Regions from separate parts of the Peribacillus sp. NPDC096448 genome, predicted to be linked through region 1. Evidence: riboswitches for the same ligand, from Rfam matches in the RefSeq annotation. Region 1 holds a riboswitch; the other holds the start of a gene.
The links. Region 1 has a riboswitch for cyclic di-AMP ahead of ACIQ0C_RS24030 (APC family permease). Riboswitches for the same ligand answer to the same signal wherever they lie in the genome.
Positions count from the first base shown of each region.

Region 2: linked by a shared signal. The riboswitch ahead of ACIQ0C_RS17720 (APC family permease) and the one ahead of ACIQ0C_RS24030 (APC family permease) in region 1 are both predicted to bind cyclic di-AMP.

Region 1 is NZ_JBIWEU010000023.1:7,436-11,254, forward strand. Features, by position in the region: partial or broken gene ACIQ0C_RS24025 (IS110 family RNA-guided transposase) at 1-893, opposite strand, end outside; gene ACIQ0C_RS24030 (APC family permease) at 1,089-2,915, opposite strand; cyclic di-AMP (ydaO/yuaA leader) riboswitch at 3,069-3,212, opposite strand.
Region 2 is NZ_JBIWEU010000010.1:140,182-144,000, forward strand. Features, by position in the region: gene ACIQ0C_RS17720 (APC family permease) at 1-1,808, opposite strand, end outside; cyclic di-AMP (ydaO/yuaA leader) riboswitch at 1,947-2,092, opposite strand; gene ACIQ0C_RS17725 (GtrA family protein) at 2,455-2,910, opposite strand; gene ACIQ0C_RS17730 (glycosyltransferase family 2 protein) at 2,870-3,819, opposite strand, start outside.

The sequences.
Region 1 (3,819 bases):
TTAATGGCAAGAAGCTTCTTGGCAAAAGGTATTTGTTTTAATACATCCTTAACCTCTTGTTCCACTCTTTCGAGTTGTAAGACTGCGAGGTCATACTCCTCTAATAATTGTTCCAAATGAAATTTATACGCTTCAAGTGCTTGTCTTGTGCCGACAGATTTCCTAGCTAATTGAAGAAGTAATTGAGCTTTCTTTAATCCAGGCTGCCTCTTCATTATTGATTTCCATCCTGAAACAACATCGTGAGGTTTCAGGGAACGCAGTTCCATTGGAGATGGAAATAAACGAAGTGTGGCGATAGCCCCTTTACCAGTAATGTCTTTAAATACTTGCCTGAGTTCGGGAAAGACAATATCTACCCAACGGTTTAATTGATTAATAGTGCTAACGAGTCGTTTAACTACCACATCACGGTTAGACATAAGGACCCTAAGTATTTCAAATGATTCTGAAGTGTTCCTGACAAAGGCGTAGTAACCGTTCTTCACCATATCAGCGATAACCAGGGCATCTTTCTTATCACTTTTAGACTGAGTATTATCACGGTTTTCTTTATTCCTTTTTACTAAGTGAGGGGTTTACCGTTACTACCTCAATTCCTTGTTTAAATAGCCATTTTGAAAGATTAATCCAATAATGGCCTGTAGGTTCCATTCCCACGATGGCTGCATCCAGTTTATTTAATCTTTGAAGCTTATCCATCCATTTTAATAAACTAGCAAAACCATCTTCATTATTTTCAAATGCACAAGTGGATCTCCGACTACAATTCCACGGAAATTCACTGCTCTAGCCACATGTAATTGTTGGGCAATATCCACTCCAACAACAAGGTGTTTATCGGAAATTCTTTCTATTAGTTGATTTTGTTTATCTTGCATTTTAAACTTCATATTAGGGTTCCTCCTAAGGTTTTGAGTTAGAGTGGTGTCTTACTCACATCTTACTGAGGAGCCCTATTTTTTTCAAAGCTGAAAAATAACGAACTACAGGAATGCTATTCTGCCCCTTTAGCTCCATAAGAAAAAGAGCTGCATAACAGCTCTGATAATTACCTATAGCATTAAGAAGTACATTAATTCAATTCCTTATTTTTTCAAATGATAAGGTACAGTTGTTACTACCACGTCTCTTCGAAACAGTAAGAAGGCCCGAATAAGAAAACTTGATTGATTGTGAAGAATATTGTGCCAGCCTTTTTTGGGAATAAATTGTGGAATAACAACAGTTACCTGATAATTCCCTTCCCTTGCTTTATTCTCTACAGTATCAACAAATTTTGTAAGTGGGTTGATGATACTTCTGTAATGAGAGTGCAGTGTCACCAGTCTTACATCAGGTTGCCATCTCTTCCATTTTCCTTCAAATTTCTTCTCGTCATCTCTTTCAAATGCAACATACACTGCAATAATTTGTTGTGGAGAAAGCGATTTAGCATAATTTAAGGTATTCTCTACAACATGAGTCATGCCAGCAACAGGCACTATCATAACATTACCGTCAATGGTCGCAGATGGTTCACAAGTTGTAAGCCTAAGTTGGTCTCCAACAGCTTCATAATGCTTTCTAATTCTATGAAAGATAAAGACAATGATAGGTAGAAAAATTAAGATTGACCAAACCTGTGAGAATTTTGTTAAAAAGAATATTAATGTGACGGTTAAGCTAATAACGGCGCCCGTAGTATTAATAATGAATTTTGGTACCCACCCATGCGGCTTCTCTCGTAACCATTTAACCATCATGCCCGATTGAGATAAAGTAAATGGAACAAATACACCAACTGCGTAAAGTGGGATAAGATGCTCCGTTTCTGCATGGAAAGCAAGGATTAAAATGATCGAAGCAATTCCAAGTATGATAATCCCATTAGAATATCCTAATCGGTCTCCTCTCATTAGAAACGCCCTTGGAATAAACTTATCCTTTGCAAGATTTACTGCCAACAATGGAAAAGCAGAATAACCAGTGTTCGCAGCAAGGATTAAAATCAATGCTGTAGTTCCTTGTATAAAGAAGTACATGAAATTCCGGCCGAAAGTTTCTTCGGCAATTTGGGAAACAACGGTTACCTCTCCACTAGGAGAAATACCATAATAATAGGCTAAACATACAATTCCTGAAAACAGTACGGCAAGCAAGGCTCCCATCGCCATTAATGTTTTAGCAGCATTATTAGGTGCTGGGTCTTTAAAGTTAGGAATGGCATTCGATATAGCTTCAACCCCTGTTAAGGCGGAACTTCCTGAAGCAAACGCCCTTAAAAGAATAAACAAACTGATTCCCGCCACAGGTGTACCTATTGGGGTGTGCAATTCAGGCGAAACTCCTCCAGTTAGAATATTATAAATACCTACACCAATTAATATTAACAACGCTAAAACGAATAAGTAAACGGGGTAGGCTAATATTGAAGCAGACTCCGTTACTCCTCTTAAATTCAAAATTGTAATAAAAATGACAAATATAATGGCAATTTCCACATTAAAGTTATGTAAAGTGGGGAAGGCAGATGTTAAAGCATCAGTCCCAGCAGACACACTTACAGCAACAGTTAGTATGTAGTCTACCAATAGGGAACCTCCAGCTATTAAGCCTGGATTTACACCTAAATTGCTCTTTGAAACCACATACGCTCCACCGCCATGAGGATAAGCAAAAATGATTTGTCTATAAGACAATATGAGAGCTGTTAAAAGAATTAATACACCAACTGCGATAGGAATTGAATACCAAAATGCTGCTGCACTTAACGTAATCAATACTATCAAAATTTGTTCAGGACCATATGCCACTGATGATAGAGCATCAGAAGAAAGGATTGCTAATGCTTTCTTTTTGTTTAATCTCTGTTCTCCTAATTCATTGGATTTCAGAGGTCGCCCAATTAACATCCTTTTTATAAGTGAAATCATTATTCCAAACCACCCTAATAGTTTTTATGAGTTAATTTTTATCCGTACATACAGTATTGACTCAAAAGAGCAATAAAATTTTACATGAATACAAAAAAGTGCCTACAGAATAGACCTGTAGGCACATCACTTTTCGTGTGTCACAAGCTCCACCTTCCTTCTCATTTAACGCTTACGAGGTTAGCTGTCGGATTCGGACCTTGAGTAGCCCTACCTTTAAAGGATTCACCCCTTGGGTATAGTAACAACCCACAAAAATGGTTCCCCCGTACCTAATGGTTTCAGCGATTTAGAAATTGAAACTTTGATTATAATACTCCTATGATCAGCAATTGTAAATGGATTTTATGTAAAAAAGATTAAAACTCAGGAAAACATAAATAACTACGTTTCTACGATAAAGCAAGAAGGTACGAGTCAGTAACTCGATGGGTTATGAAGAATATATTGTGCCACCCTTTGGAAGTTACTAGATCAATGATTAAATCGGTACTTTCCAACTCAAGCATCAATGACAAATCACCTAATGTATCCACGCGTAATTATAAATCGCCGCTTTGGGTAGATACCAAATTATTACTGCATACATGGAAAAAGAAAACGTTGATCTACTTTTGTTTCCCAATGAAACCGTAGTTAATGTTCAGAGTTATCTACATAGAAGGGGAATGGAATGAAGCACATGTGAAATACTAACCAAATGTCAAATAGTTTCTAATGTTTGTATTGGGTCAACTTGTAGTAGCAGAGTATCTAACAGAAGGCCCTCCTTTTCCTTTGGCAATATTCACATTTCACCGTACAAATGTACATTTTTTTTCGTACCCTTAATATCTAATTTACAGTTAGGATGATGATTAATTTGAAAAAAAGAATAGAATTTTTAGATCCACCAAAAATTCTT
Region 2 (3,819 bases), on a different contig from region 1:
GGCACTGTCGTAACAACCACATTTCTTTTATAAAGTAAGTAAGCGCGAATCAGTAAACTTGATTGGTTATGAAGTATATTGTGCCAGCCCTTCTTCGGAATGAATTGGGGGATGATCACCGTAACTTTATAATTGGATTCACTAGCCTTATGTTCAACTGTATCCACAAATTTAGTTAGTGGCTGAATGATGCTTCTGTAATAAGAATTCAGTGTAACGAGCCTTACATCCGGCTGCCATTTTTTCCACTTTTCTCCGAATTTCTTTTCATCTTCTCTTTCAAAAGCGACATAAACGGCAATGACCTGATGTGCGGATAAAGATTTTGCATAATTTAAAGAGTTCTCAACCACATGAGTTATACCCGCCACAGGTACAATGATGATATTTCCTTCAATTGGTAAGATTGGCTCACATGTTGTAATCCTTAGTTGGTCCCCAACTGCTTCATAATGCATTCTAATTCGATGAAAAATTAAAATGATGATAGGTAAAAAAATCAAAACCGGCCAAACCTGAGTAAATTTGGTTAAAAAGAATATCATCGTGACGATAAAGCTAATTATGGCACCAATTGAATTAATGGTTAATTTCATCATCCAGCCTTTTGGCTTTTCGCGAATCCATTTAACAATCATCCCGGTCTGGGATAACGTAAATGGAATGAATACACCTACCGCATAAAGCGGAATGAGATTTTCCGTATGTCCTTCAAATGCGACTATCAAGATGATGGATGCAAGTCCAAGTATGATAATTCCATTGGAATACCCTAAACGGTCCCCTCTGATCGTAAACGCCCTTGGTATGAATTTATCCTTCGCCAGATTTACCGCAAGCAGAGGGAAAGCCGAATAGCCAGTATTTGCCGCAAGTATCAAGATCAATGCAGTCGTACCTTGAATGAAGAAATACATGAAATTCCGTCCAAAGATCTCTTCAGCAATCTGGGAGACGACCGTTACCTCTGCGCTAGGAACAATGCTTAAATAATAGGCTAAGAATACGATTCCTGAAAATAATACAGCTAGTAAGGAACCCATTGCTATTAATGTTTTCGCAGCATTATTCGGTGCTGGATCTTTAAAGTTCGGGATTGCATTGGAAATCGCTTCGACTCCTGTCAATGCGGAGCTTCCTGATGCAAATGCTCTTAGCAGTATAAATAAACTGATGCCAGCTACTGGAGTCCCAAGTGACGCATGCAATTCCGGTGAGACTCCTCCCGTCAAAATCTTGTAAATTCCAACCCCAATCAAGATGAACAATGCTAAAACGAATAGGTACACCGGATAGGCCAAGACAGAGGCCGATTCCGTAACCCCCCTAAGGTTCAAGATTGTAAGTAAGATGACGAATATAATGGCTATGACGACATTATAATCATGCAGGCCGGGAAAAGCGGACGTGATGGCATCCGTACCAGCAGAAACACTTACCGCGACAGTTAATATATAATCGACCAATAAGGATCCCCCAGCTATCAACCCTGGATTGACACCTAAATTGTTTTTTGAAACCACATAAGCTCCCCCGCCATGTGGATAAGCGAAAATGATTTGTCTGTAGGACAAAATCAAAGCAGTTAACAGGATCAATACTCCGATCGCGATAGGGATTGAATACCAGAAAGCCGCAGCACCGACCGTGATCAGGACGATCAATATTTGCTCCGGTCCATAAGCAACCGAAGACAAAGCATCAGAAGATAATATCGCCAAAGCCTTTGTTTTGTTAAGCTTTTGTTCACCAAGTGCATTTGATTTTAAAGGTCTCCCAATCAAGAACCTCTTTATAGCAGATAACATCAAGAATTCACCACCATGTTTAATTTATAAGTTTATGTTTCCCAGCTGTAGCAAAAAACGAGACGAAACACAAAAATGCCTACAAGTCATAGCTAAATAGACCTGTAGACATCAATTTTTTTGTCTAACAAGCTCCACCTTCCTTCTCATATAACGCTTACGAGGTTAGCTGTCGGATTCGGACCTAAGAGTAGCCCTACCTTTTAAAGGATTCACCCCTTGGATTGTAAAAACAATCCCAATAACGGGTCCCCCGCACCATAAGGTTTAAGCGATTTAGAAATATGAAACTGTTGATTATCATACTCCCGTGAAATGGAAAAGTAAATGAAAATTTTACACAGAAATAGAATTATTCTTTGTAGGTGAGGTTTTATTCTTGACATATATTACATAAGTCATGCAAACACGTGACTCGAAGGTAGGAAAGGAGGTAAGTAAACGTCTAAAAAGAAAATAATCAAGCGCTCAATGAACAATAGGTGGTCCAAAAAAGGTTAAAATGATTGCCACATGTAGAACGTGAAGGACGAAATTAAACAGATCTGCCCCAGCTTGGATAGTCATTAAATGCATAGAATTTCGCTTTCCGATTCCATTTTAATTCCCGTCCAATCGGGGGCATTATTCCACTGATCCACCCTAATTAATTCCTTCCTTCTTGAATTGGTCTCAAATTGCTTTTTTTAAAGACAAAGTATTTCTGCCCAAGATAGTTAAGCACTGTATAAAATATCGTTCCTATCAGAACAGCCAAATTTTGTTGTATGGATAAATGGACGGTTCCTTCCAGTGATTCTGCAATGGCTTGGCCTATGGAATAAGCGGCGGAATAACAAATCAGAATTACGCAAAAGAAACGGGCAACTCCTCGCCGCCATTCTATGTCGCTTTTAAAGGTAAAAGTCCTGTTCAAAAGAAAACTCGTTACAGCTCCCGTTCCATTGCCGAAAAAAGTGGAGACCCAGTAAGATAATTCAAGAACATTCATGAGAAAAAGCATGATGGAAAGTCCAACCGCTGTATTGACTATTCCAACCAATAAAAAGCGGATAAAGGAGTTAGTGTGTTTTAGATAGTTTTTCAATACTGTTCCGTTCATTGTCTAGTTGCTCCCGTTTTTTTAAATCGAGCGGATTAAATAGATCAAGATCAACAATATATTTAGGCCGGCGTTTTGATTCATTATAGATTTTACCGATATATTCCCCAATCAAGCCGACAGCAATCAACTGCAGTCCACCGATCAACCATACGGAGGTAATTAATGAGGTCCACCCAGTTTCGGTCTGCCCATAAAATTTCAACCATAAAAAGTAAGACCCAAAGAGTAAGCTTATGAAAAAGGAAAGACATCCAAGCCATAATACAAGCCGGATCGGTGTTACTGAAAAGGAAGTAATGCCATCAAGCGCAAAAGCAACCATCTTCTTAAATGGATATTTCGTTTCCCCAGCCAATCTTTCTTTTCGGTCATAATAAACAGAGTCCGTCTTAAACCCAATGAGCGGTACAATCCCCCGTAAGAAAAGATTCGTTTCATCAAATCTCTCCAACTCCGCGATCGCCCTTTTGCTCATTAGCCTGAAATCGGCATGATTATAGACAAGGTTAACCCCCATCTTGTTCATCAATTTATAAAAACCGGTTGCAGATGTTCGTTTAAAAAATGAATCAAGGTCCCTTTTCTGGCGGACACCATATACGATTTCACATCCTTCATTGAATTTCCGAATGAATTCAGGGATGACTTGAATATCATCCTGTAAATCTGCATCAATGGAAATCACACAATCCGAGGCTTCCTTGGCTGTAAACAATCCTGCCAGGAGTGCATTTTGATGTCCAGCATTCCGGGAAAGCTTTAGCCCGCGAACATATTCATTATTAATCGTTTCTTTATAAATGATCTTCCAAGTTTGATCCTTGCTTCCATCATCAACCAACAAAATTTTACTCAGACCAGAAACAACGTTTTCTTCGACTAACCCCCTCATCAATCCACAAAGCT